Regions from separate parts of the Colwellia sp. MB02u-9 genome, predicted to be linked through region 1. Evidence: predicted binding sites of a transcription regulator. Region 1 holds the regulator's gene; the other holds the start of a gene.
The links. The regulator sigma-54, encoded in region 1, starts transcription at its own class of promoters, with help from an activator protein. The targets are predictions, from matches to a motif close to GTTGGCACGNNNNTNGNNT.
Positions count from the first base shown of each region.

Region 1 (5,944 bases):
CACACTTTGAATATCCACGCTATACCTTATACCCAAGGAACAACAAACCTACTTGGCAAATCACCGCCAATGAAGGCACCTTGTATAATAACAATCGCGTAAAATTAGCAAATCGCGTACGTTTAATCGCCACTGATAAAGAAAGTTTGATACAGGAAGTGCATGGTAAAAATTTAGAAATGGACTTAAAAACTAATATTATCAGCTCAGAGCAAACTATCTTAATATTAGGTAAAGGATTTACTATGTATGGCTCAGGATTAATTGTAGACTTAAACACAACACAGATGACATTGACCGAACATGTACAAACTATTTATAAAAAAATTAAAAAATAACTTATATTGTCTCACGGCGTTAGCATTATTAGTGCCTGTCGCAAGTGCAGAAAAATTTAACGTAGAACAAGAGATTAAAATATCTTCTTCACGCCAAGCTGCCGATCTCAAAAATAAAATATTCAGTTATATTGATAATGTCATTATTTCTCAAGGCACACTAACCATACATGCCGAGTTAGTACAGGTTATCACCCAAGAAAACAGTGACAGCAAAATTTATATTGCCAAAGGCTCTCCAGCGACCTTTGAACAAACGCTTCAAGATGGTAGCCCAATCAATTTGCAAGCCAATGAAATCCGTTATGAGCCGAGTATGAATACCGTCGTTATTTCAGGCAATGCTCTCCTTAGCCAAGAAGGCAGTAAAGTGAGCGGCAGTAAAATCACCTACAATTTTGCCACAGAATATGTCAATGCCGAAAGCCTTGAAAATGCTAAAGTTGAAACCGTATTACAGCCAAAGAACAAAACTGAATTGCCTATAAAATCAAAGGATAAGCAAGAGTAAATGTCAACTTCTACATTATCAGCAACCGGCCTTGCCAAGTCCTATAAAGGCAGAAAAGTGGTTAAAAACGTCAGTATGCACGTTTCCGCTGGACAAATTGTTGGCTTATTAGGGCCAAATGGCGCAGGTAAAACTACCTCTTTTTATATGATTGTTGGCTTGGTAAAGAACGACAGTGGCTCAATTGTCTTAAATGATGAAGATATAACCTTACTGCCGATGCACGAGCGCGCGAGAAAAGGTATCGGTTATTTACCACAAGAAGCCTCTATTTTTCGTAAGTTATCGGTTCATGACAACATCATGGCCATTTTACAAACACGTAAATCACTTAGTGATGTTGAGCGACAAGAAAAACTTGAACATTTATTAGAAGAGTTCAACATAGGCCATATAAAAGATAACTTAGGCATGAGTTTATCTGGCGGTGAGCGCCGACGAGTTGAAATAGCCCGGGCATTAGCCGCAGATCCTAAATTTATATTACTGGATGAACCCTTTGCCGGTGTTGACCCGATTTCAGTAGGTGATATAAAAAAAATTATCCTACACTTAAAAGATCGTGGCATAGGTATATTGATCACAGATCACAATGTGCGCGAAACACTTGATGTTTGTGAGCATGCCTACATCGTTAGTCATGGCGAACTTATCGCTGAAGGTAATTCAAAGCAAATTCTTGCAAATCAACATGTAAGAGATGTATACCTTGGTGAACAATTCACGCTATAGTGAATAAAACCAATTGAATTAATGAATTTGAATAGGGAAAAGAAAACGTAAATGCGTCCTACTCTGCAACTCCGTATCGGACAACAGTTAACGATGACCCCGCAATTGCAGCAGGCGATCAAACTGTTGCAATTATCAACTTTGGATCTTCAACTAGAGATTCAAGAAGCACTTGAAAGTAATCCTTTGCTTGAAGTTGACGAAACGCACGATAACAATTCAGAAAGTACCCCTGACCATTTAGAAGCAGGATATTCGGTAACGGTAGGCGAAAACTCAGCAGCATCCTCTGATGGCAGCGAAGACTCCACTCCCTCGATAGACGAAATTAGCTCCTCTGAAGGTTTAGCAAAAACAGACATCCCCGAAGAACTCAACAGCGATAGCACATGGGATGATAACTTCAGTGCTGGTGTTAGTAGTGGCGGTGTTGGCCATGCCTCAGAAGATTATACTTATCAAGGTGAAACGAAAGACTCATTACAAGACCATCTAATTTGGCAGATGGAACTAACGCCCTTTACTGACACTGATAGAACCATTGCCATTGCCATTATTGAAGCCATAGATGAAGCCGGTTATTTAACCGTTTCAGCCGAAGAGATCTTAGAGAGTGTCGGTATTGATGGTGTAGAACTTGATGAGATTGAAGTGGTGTTAAAGCGTATTAACGTATTTGACCCCATTGGTGTTGCCGCTCGTTCAATTCCAGAGTGCTTGCGTATTCAGCTCAATCAATTTGCTAAAGATACCCCTTGGTTAGCGGAAAGCAAAATCGCCGTCAGCGAGTATATTGACTTGCTCGGTAATCGTGATTATCGTCAATTGATGCGTAAATTACGCTTGAAAGAAGAGCAATTACGCGAAGTTATTCGCCTAATACAAAGCTTAGATCCCCGTCCAGGTGATAGCGTCATCAAAAGTGAAGAACAATATGTTATCCCAGACGTGTCTGTTGAAAAGAAAAACGGCCGCTGGACAGTAGAGCTCAATCCTGACACTGCCCCTAAACTATCGGTTAATCAGCAATACGCCGCTATGTCTCGTTCAATGAAGTCATCTACTGATAATCAATTTATTCGCTCTAACTTGCAAGAAGCAAAATGGTTTATTAAAAGCTTAGAAAGCCGTAACGAAACACTTTTAAAGGTTTCAAATTGCATTGTGCAACGCCAACAAGGCTTTTTTGAACACGGACCTGAGTCAATGCGCCCTATGGTATTGAACGATATTGCCGAAGCCGTAGATATGCATGAATCAACCATTTCTCGTGTGACCACGCAAAAATATATGCACACACCTAGAGGGATTTTTGAGCTTAAGTACTTTTTTTCTAGCCACGTAAGTACTGAAAACGGCGGCGAATGTTCATCAACGGCTATTCGTGAATTAATTAAAAAGCTAGTGGCTGCCGAAGTACCTGCAAAACCACTCAGCGACAGTAAAATGGCAGATATTTTAGCAGAACAAGGTATACAAGTGGCAAGGCGTACCATTGCCAAATATCGAGAGTCACTTTCTATACCGCCATCAAATCAACGTAAAAGCCTATTGTAGGCAGTTTTATTCAGCCAATAAAGAGGATTGAAATATATGCAAATTAATCTTACTGGACACCATGTCGATGTTACCGATTCATTACGTGATTATGTCAATGGCAAGTTTGAAAAACTAGAGCGTCACTTTGATCATATCAATAATGTACATGTAGTATTAACGGTAGAAAAACAGAATCAGATTGCCGAATCAACGGTGCACTTAAGTGGCACTGAAGTTCATGCTAAGGCACAACATAGTGACATGTATGCATCGATTGATGCATTAATTGACAAGCTAGATCGCCAAATCTTGAAATATAAAGGCAAAATCAACAAACATTAGCGCCATTTCGCTATAGGTCTTAGAAGTTTATGAAGTTGCAAGACATCTTAACCCCGGACTGCACTATTTGTGCAGCACCGGGTGCCAGTAAAAAACGTATATTAGAATATTTAAGTCGCTTGGCCGCCGATAAACTCGACAGCCATGATACTTTTCAGCTCTTAGAAAGCTTAGTTAAGCGTGAAAGATTGGGCTCAACGGGCATAGGTAATGGCATTGCTATACCTCATGGCCGTTTAGAAAATGCTACGCCTACGAAACCTATTGCCGTGGTTATTACCACAGAACAAGCGATTAATTTTGACGCTGTTGATCATCGTCCCGTTGATATTTTTATCGCCTTATTTGTTCCTGAAGAAGAATGCCAGAGCCACTTGAGTACGCTGCAAAGTATCGCAAAAATTTTTCGTAACAAGCAATTTTGCAAGCAAGTGCGTAAATGCCAAAGTAATCAAGAACTGTTTCAGTTAATACAACAAGCGAGTTAAACACGGATGAAATTAATTATTGTAAGTGGCCGTTCAGGCTCAGGGAAAAGTGTTGCACTGCGTGTTTTAGAGGATTTAGGTTATTATTGTGTTGATAATATCCCTGTCAACTTGTTACCCGCACTTACCCATACGGTGATTAATGATTATGAAAATGTTGCCGTAAGTCTCGATGTTCGTAACCTGCCAGCCGATCCTAACGACGTACCCGAAATTATTGAATACCTGCCTAATGCAGTAGAATTGAGCATACTGTATTTAGATGCTGATGATAGTGACCTTATTCGCCGGTTCAGTGAAACGCGACGTTTACATCCGTTGATCAAGCAAAATATTGCGCTAGACCAAGCAATTGCCTTGGAGAAAAAATTACTTGAGCCCATTTCCAGTCGGGCTGACTTATACATCAATACCAGTCAACTAACACCACACCAACTCGCTGACTTAGTTAGAGAGCGAATTCTGGGTAAAACGTCTGGTTCAATGGTGGTTGTGTTTGAATCATTTGGTTTTAAACATGGTGTACCACAAGATGCTGATTATGTTTTTGATGCCCGCTTTTTACCTAACCCATTTTGGGATAAAGAGCTAAAAGGCTACACAGGTTTAGACAAACCGGTACAAGACTTTCTTGCTAGCCAGCCCATTGTGACTAAATTTGTTTGGCAAATTAACAGTTTTATGATGACCTGGTTACCCCACTTAGAACGTAATAATCGCAGTTATATCACCATTGCTATTGGTTGTACGGGTGGCAAGCATCGTTCGGTCTATATTGCCGAATTACTGGCAAATAATATGCGTAAAGAGCGTAAAGATGTGCAATCTCGCCACCGTGATTTAACCGTTGAAGGCACGTAAGCTAAGATGAGCAAACATACGAGCCGTAATGTACTTATCATCAATAAACTTGGGCTACATGCCCGAGCGGCTTCTAAGCTTGCCCAATTAAGCCAAAAATTTACCGCTAAAGTCATTATTGAATTAGACGAAAACCGAGCAGACGCGAATAGTATTATGGGGCTAATGCTGCTGGCAGGCGCCCAAGGTAAAACCGTCAAGGTTATTGCCTCTGGCCAAGATGCTGAACAAGCCTTAGCAGAAATTTGCCAACTCTTTAGTAACAAATTTCATGAAGCCGAATAGTAACAGAGCACTTCTTCCTTGCTAAGCACGTGCTTAAGTCAATAAAAAAGCTGCTAAAATGGCTAGATTACGGTAAACTCTACGCGGATAATTATTAACGAACCCTAGTGATTAAAATAATATACTAGCCAATTTAGCGCTACATTAAAGCCTTTAGAACAAGCGAAATAACTCAAGCATACCCGTTTTCAACTTTGTCTCCTGAGTCGCACTACCGTCCAAGTCTATCGGCGCTTATGTTTATTTATTTGCTATAACAAAACCTTAATAGTTATCTCTCATAATAGGATCTGTTTAACTTGCTGGGTTAACATTGAACTCGCTTCAGTGGTGTTAGATAAACCCAAAGATAATAGTGTTAGTTTGCAAGTGCTATGGCGTGCTCATACGTCTATGTAGCCAGCCACACATCATGTGTTTGCTGAGCCTACCTACTAAACAAACGGCACTAAAGTAAGTTCAACAATCCCTAATAATTTTCAGTTTTCGTTTTACAACGGCAAAAGGTGAATATATGCCGGAAGGTTCTAAACAAGAATACAATCATCAGCGCCTTCAGCAGGTTAATGATGCCCTCGATAGTGGTATGTTTGTCCATGTCCGCAAGCTATTGCAAGACATGCCCGCTTACGATCTCGCTTTATTATTAGAGTCATCGCCAAGCAAAAGCCGTGTCGCGCTTTGGCAGCTTATTGATGCCGATCACCACGGTGATGTGCTCGAAGAGTTAAACGAAGAAGTTCGAAAAGGCATTCTGAAAAATATTCATCCAGAAAAACTAGCTGCCGTTGCAGAGGGAATGGATGTTGATGATTTAGCTGAAGTTTTTAGAACACTGCCTGACACAG
Region 1 is NZ_JACGVF010000100.1:204,285-210,228, forward strand. Features, by position in the region: gene lptC (LPS export ABC transporter periplasmic protein LptC) at 1-338, shown strand, start outside; gene lptA (lipopolysaccharide transport periplasmic protein LptA) at 370-849, shown strand; gene lptB (LPS export ABC transporter ATP-binding protein) at 850-1,581, shown strand; gene H4J65_RS17080 (RNA polymerase factor sigma-54) at 1,633-3,138, shown strand; gene hpf (ribosome hibernation promoting factor) at 3,175-3,462, shown strand; gene ptsN (PTS IIA-like nitrogen regulatory protein PtsN) at 3,492-3,950, shown strand; gene rapZ (RNase adapter RapZ) at 3,957-4,811, shown strand; gene H4J65_RS17100 (HPr family phosphocarrier protein) at 4,818-5,096, shown strand; gene mgtE (magnesium transporter) at 5,611-5,944, shown strand, end outside.

Region 2 (5,944 bases), on a different contig from region 1:
TTTGGTGGGTACGAGTAGTGCAATGCAAGAGGTACGATTTTTAATTGAACAAGTGGCCTCTACTTCGGCCAGTGTCTTGATTTTAGGTGAGTCGGGCACAGGTAAAGAGGTGGTTGCGCGAAATATTCATAACTTGTCAGAGCGAAGTAAAGGGCCATTTGTGCCAGTTAATTGTGGTGCTATTCCCGCTGATTTATTAGAAAGTGAGCTGTTTGGCCATGAAAAAGGGGCATTTACCGGCGCTATTTCTACGCGCAAAGGTCGTTTTGAAATGGCGGAAGGCGGCACACTCTTTCTGGATGAAATTGGTGATATGCCACAACCCATGCAAGTAAAATTATTACGTGTATTACAAGAACGAACCTTTGAACGGGTAGGTGGCGCTAAAAGTTTAAAAGCTAATGTTCGAATTGTGGCGGCGACACATCAACATTTAGAAGACATGATTAAAACTAATCATTTTCGTGAAGACCTTTACTATCGATTAAATGTTTTCCCTATCGAAACTCCGTCGCTAAGAGAGCGAAAAGAAGATATTCCACTCTTGTTGCAAGAGCTTATTTCACGATTTTCTGCTGAGCAAGGGCAGTCAGTGCGCTTTACGGAACAAGCGATTGAATCGTTAAAAGAGCATACCTGGGCCGGTAATGTGAGAGAACTCTCCAATTTAATTGAACGTATGATTATTATGTATGGCGAGCAGGTGGTGAATGTTGGACAACTACCGTTGAAGTATCAACACTTAGATATAGATGACTATCAACCTGAATATCCTGAAGAGTTACAAGAACGTGAAGCAATTAATGAAATGTTTTCAGGTGCTGATTATGACGATGAAGATGAAGAGGAGGCTATGGCACAAACTAGCTCAGCAGATGCGAGCGCTGATAGTGGCAATATCCTTGATGTTTTACCAAATAATGGTCTGAACCTAAAAGAGTATTTAGCTGATTTAGAAATTTCCTTGATTAACCAAGCCTTAGGTAAAAATGATTGGGTTGTTGCTCGTTCAGCTGAGCTTTTAGGTATGCGCCGTACTACCTTGGTGGAAAAAATGCGTAAATATAATCTCCAGAAAGTAAGCTAATTATTCACGGCCATAAGCGCTAGGTAACAGCAAGACAAGTTAGCGTTGCTTTGTTAACTTAATTGCGTAAAACGCCCTTGAAATAATAATTATTTCAAGGGCGTTTTACTTTTTAGCACAGCCAATAAAGTCAGTTAAATACCCATTGTTAAATAGACATGGTAATAGCGATCTTAGATCGGCGTTCAGTATTTTTTTAACGGTTTTATGATGTTAGCCATTTTATTGACAGCCAGTTTTAATCGAAATAATGTGCTTTAATTACTGAATAATATGAGTTTAATTGGTTGGCATACTTAATGCTTTGTTCGGGTGTACTTCTTTACTCGGGTAAAATATTATGGCACTTGCCTATTCGACATCGACCAATTCTTCTTCAGCCCATTCTGCGCTGAATCGTGTAGTAACTTCATTTGATGAGGTTAGTTTTAAACGCGAGCAATCCAATCGACTAGAAAGCGAAAACTACGCGGGTGAATTGGCGTACTTACGTCAACAAAACAAACAACTGCAACACGTTATTGATGTTATGCCAACGGGGATGATCATGCTTGATGGCAACGGTATTGTGGTGAAAATTAATGACAGCGCTAAACGTTTGCTTGATGAACCCATTTTGGGTCAACCTTGGTTTGGTGTAATTAAACGCTCTTTTAAACCCCGCGCTGATGATTGGCACGAGGTTTCGTTAAATGACGGTCGCCGGGTAAAATTAGAAATTACCACTTTAGGTGGCCAACCTGGGCAGTTGATCATGATCACTGATTTAACCGAAACGCGACTTTTACAAGATAAGCTTGGCCAATTACAGCGACTATCGTCTTTAGGGCGTATGGTGTCAAAATTGGCTCATCAAATTCGTACACCATTATCGGCTGCCATGCTATATGGCGCTAATCTACGCAATAAAAAACTCAGCCAAGAGGCACGGGGTAATTTTCAAGACAAATTAATGTTACGTCTACATGACTTAGAGCAGCAAGTTAATGACATGCTGTTGTTTGCTAAAAGTGGCAGTAAAGCGGTTGTTGAACCGGTTAATATTAACCAACTGATTGAGCAAGCCAAGCAAGTCATTGAGCCGCAAGTGAGTCAAGCTGGCGCAAAAGTTAATTTGCATTTTTGCCAACAAGGCTGCGAGATTTTAGGCAATGTGAGTGCCTTGTCGGGGGCAATTCAAAACTTAATACACAATAGTTTATCTGTCATTAAAGCCGATGCCGTTATCAACATTAGTGCTTACTGTCAGGGCGAATATGCCTACATTAGTGTGCGTGATAATGGTCCGGGCATTAGTGGCGAGCTAGCCGATAAAATATTCGAACCTTTTTATACCTCAAGAAGCCAAGGCACAGGTTTAGGCCTAGCGGTGGTAAAATCTGTCACTAATGCACACCAAGGTGAAGTGAGCTTGTTAAGTCAGCCAGGTGAAGGGGCACATTTTTGTATGAAAATACCCTTACTGGTCAGTGAAGAGACTAAGGCGGCATTGACTGAGCATGAAAATGAGGCATTTTTGTCTAAGGAGCTTAGTCATGAGCACAAGTAAAATAATGGTTGTTGAAGATGACGCCGGACTGAGAGAGGCACTGGTTGATACTTTGCTGTTGGCGGGCTATCAATGTTTAGCCGTAGACTCAGGTGAAGACGCACTGATAAAACTTAAGTCGCATAACGTCGATTTAGTGGTGAGTGATGTACAAATGGGCGGCATGTCAGGACTGTCGTTATTGAAAAGTATTCGCCATAACTATCCAAAATTGCCAGTATTGATCATGACCGCCTATGGCACTATTGATGATGCCGTACAGGCCATGCGAGACGGTGCTCGCAATTATATGGCAAAACCCTTTGCGCCAGAAGTTTTACTGAATATGGTCAGTCAGTATGTGCCGTTACAAGTCAATGATGGTGGCGACCCTATTGTGGCTGATGCGCAAAGTCTTGAGTTATTAAATCTCGCCAAAAAAGTGGCAAATACTGACGCCTCTGTGATGGTTTTGGGACCTAGTGGCTCAGGTAAAGAAGTGCTGGCACAATATATTCACAATTACTCACCACGTAGCCAAGCGCCTTTTGTGGCGATTAACTGCGCTGCTATTCCTGAAAATATGCTTGAAGCCACTTTATTTGGTTATGAAAAAGGCGCTTTTACTGGCGCTATTCAAGCTTGTCCGGGTAAGTTTGAACAAGCGCAAGGTGGCACTATTTTACTTGATGAAATAACCGAAATGGACTTAAGTTTACAAGCCAAAATTTTACGCGTGTTGCAAGAGCGAGAAGTAGAACGCATAGGTGGACGTAAAACCATCAGCTTAGATGTTAGAGTGATAGCCACCAGTAATCGCGATTTAAAAGCCGCTGTGCAAAGTGGTATTTTTAGAGAAGACTTATATTATCGACTGAATGTATTCCCATTAACCTGGTTGCCACTTAATGAACGTCGTGATGATATTCTACCCTTGGCGACCCATCTTATTAGCCGTATTTGTCAAAAAGACGGTAATGTTATTCCTGAATTCACCGCCGCCGCGCGTAGTAAATTACTGGCTTACGACTGGCCTGGTAATGTGCGAGAGTTAGACAATGTTATTCAACGGGCGTTAATTTTACAAAGTGATCGTTGCATTGATGCGAATGATTTATTGATCGATGACTTTGAAACACCCAAGGTAGCAAGTGAGGCAGTAAACGCGGAAAAAAATGACAAACTCGGCAGTGAACTTAAATTACAAGAACATCAAATAATACTGGACACTTTGCATGCTTGTCGCGGTAGTCGTAAAGATGTGGCCGAGCGTTTAGGTATTAGTCCACGCACCTTACGTTATAAAATTGCGCGTATGCGTGATAGTGGTATTAATATCCCACTTTAAGAAAAAATAGGCTTAGTACCTGTTTGTAACAAAAAAACGACGCATTAACGTCGTTTTTTTCGTTTCATTAATTATTTATTTATATTTACGATATTTATTTATTTTTAGTTTCTATCTGATTTTAAAGTCTTTTTAAAGATTTCAAAAGACATTCTAGCTTTTTTATCAGGTGATTTTTTCAATATTTTGCGATATTATTTAGCTTGGCACTATGCTTGCTTTAACCTTAGGTAACATTAAGTAACAAGAAATTGACGAAAGCGAGATAGCCATGGATATTAAAACTAATTCTTTATACGCTCAAATGCAAAGCATGTCGATGGAAGCTATGGGTAATAAACTACCCATAGGTGAAGCAAATGGCATGGGCACACCACCGGTGAGCAAAGCCGGTAGTGACTTTGGTAGCTTATTAAAAGATGCCGTTAATAATGTCAATGAGCTACAACAAGATGCGGGTGCTAAGCGTACCGCTTTTGAACTTGGCGATCGCAGTGTTACTTTGGCTGACACCATGATTTCGGCGTCAAAGGCAGGTATTGCTTTCGATGCGACCGTTCAGGTGCGTAATAAGTTTGTTGAAGCTTATAAAGAAATTATGAGCATGCCCGTATAACGGCTCAGTGGTTAAGCATAAAACGATAGTGACGCGGAGAGAAGTAAGTGGCAGATTCAACAAACAACACAAATTTAACGGTGGCAGATAGTAACAATGACTTAGTCGCCAACGATAGTTCAGATGATGTTGGTGAACAAAAGTCAGGTTTAGCCGCGGCTATGGGTAATGTTGATTTTCTACGTCAAATGACCATAGTGATTGCGCTAGCGATTTGTTTCGCGATTGCTGTGTTTGTTATTATGCTAGCCAATGAAGCAGAATATCGTTTTTTAACTAAATTGCCCACCGAGCAATTAATTAAAACCATGGATTTTCTGGACAGCAAGCAAGTTGAATACCGCCAAGAAAACAACACAATATCGGTAGAAAGTGACCAATACCAAGATGTTAAGTTGATGCTAGCTCGTGGCGGCCTAAGTGATGCGCCTTCTGAGGGCAGCGAAATTCTTATGCAAGATATGGGTTTTGGTGTGAGTCAACGGCTTGAAACTGAACGTTTAAAGCATTCTAGAGAGCAGCAACTTGCCCGCACCATTGAAGAGTTAAAATCTATTTCACGCGCTCGAGTTTTATTAGCCATTCCACGTGAAAATGTTTTCGCTAAACGTGAAAAAAATCCGTCAGCTACTGTGGTACTGACCTTGAGTCGTGGCCGCCTGTTATCTGAAGAAGAAGTTGACGCTGTAGTAGATATTGTCGGATCAGCCGTGCAAAGTTTATCGCCGAATCGGGTCACGGTGACCGACCAAAATGGTCGTTTATTAAATTCTGGCTCACAAGATTCTGTGTCGTCACGCTCACGTAAAGAATTCGAAATTGAACAAAAACGCGAAGCAGAATACATGGATAAGATTGATTCGATCTTAATTCCCGTTGTAGGTTTAGGCAACTTTACCGCCCAAGTTGACGTGGCCATGGACTTTACCAATACTGAAGAAACTCAGCGGCGTTATAATTCAGATTTACCAGCTTTGCGTAGCGAAATGAAAGTTGAAGATAATACCATTGGTGGTTTACTCGGTGGTATTCCAGGTGCGTTAACGAATCAACCCCCGCTGGACAGTAATATTCCCGAAGATGCTACGGGCAATGCTCAACAGCAAACCATGCCGGGTCGTAAGCATACAGAGTCGACACGTAATTATGAACTCGACGAGGCTATTAGCTACACCAAACAACAAACCGGCGTTATTCATCGCATTAGTGTCTCTGTTGCCTTAGATTACTTGTCTGAGTTAAATGCTGAAGGTGAACCTGTACCAACACCACGCTCTGTACAAGAAATGGCTAATATTCGTCGTTTATTGCAAGGCAGTATTGGTTTTAACTTACAACGTGGTGATTCATTAGAGGTGGTTACTT
Region 2 is NZ_JACGVF010000088.1:2,232-8,175, forward strand. Features, by position in the region: gene H4J65_RS06055 (sigma-54 dependent transcriptional regulator) at 1-1,087, shown strand, start outside; gene H4J65_RS06060 (PAS domain-containing sensor histidine kinase) at 1,428-2,636, shown strand; gene H4J65_RS06065 (sigma-54 dependent transcriptional regulator) at 2,623-3,963, shown strand; gene fliE (flagellar hook-basal body complex protein FliE) at 4,235-4,579, shown strand; gene fliF (flagellar basal-body MS-ring/collar protein FliF) at 4,627-5,944, shown strand, end outside.
Region 2: the regulator sigma-54 is predicted to act here: its motif matches at 4,166-4,184, upstream of fliE (flagellar hook-basal body complex protein FliE).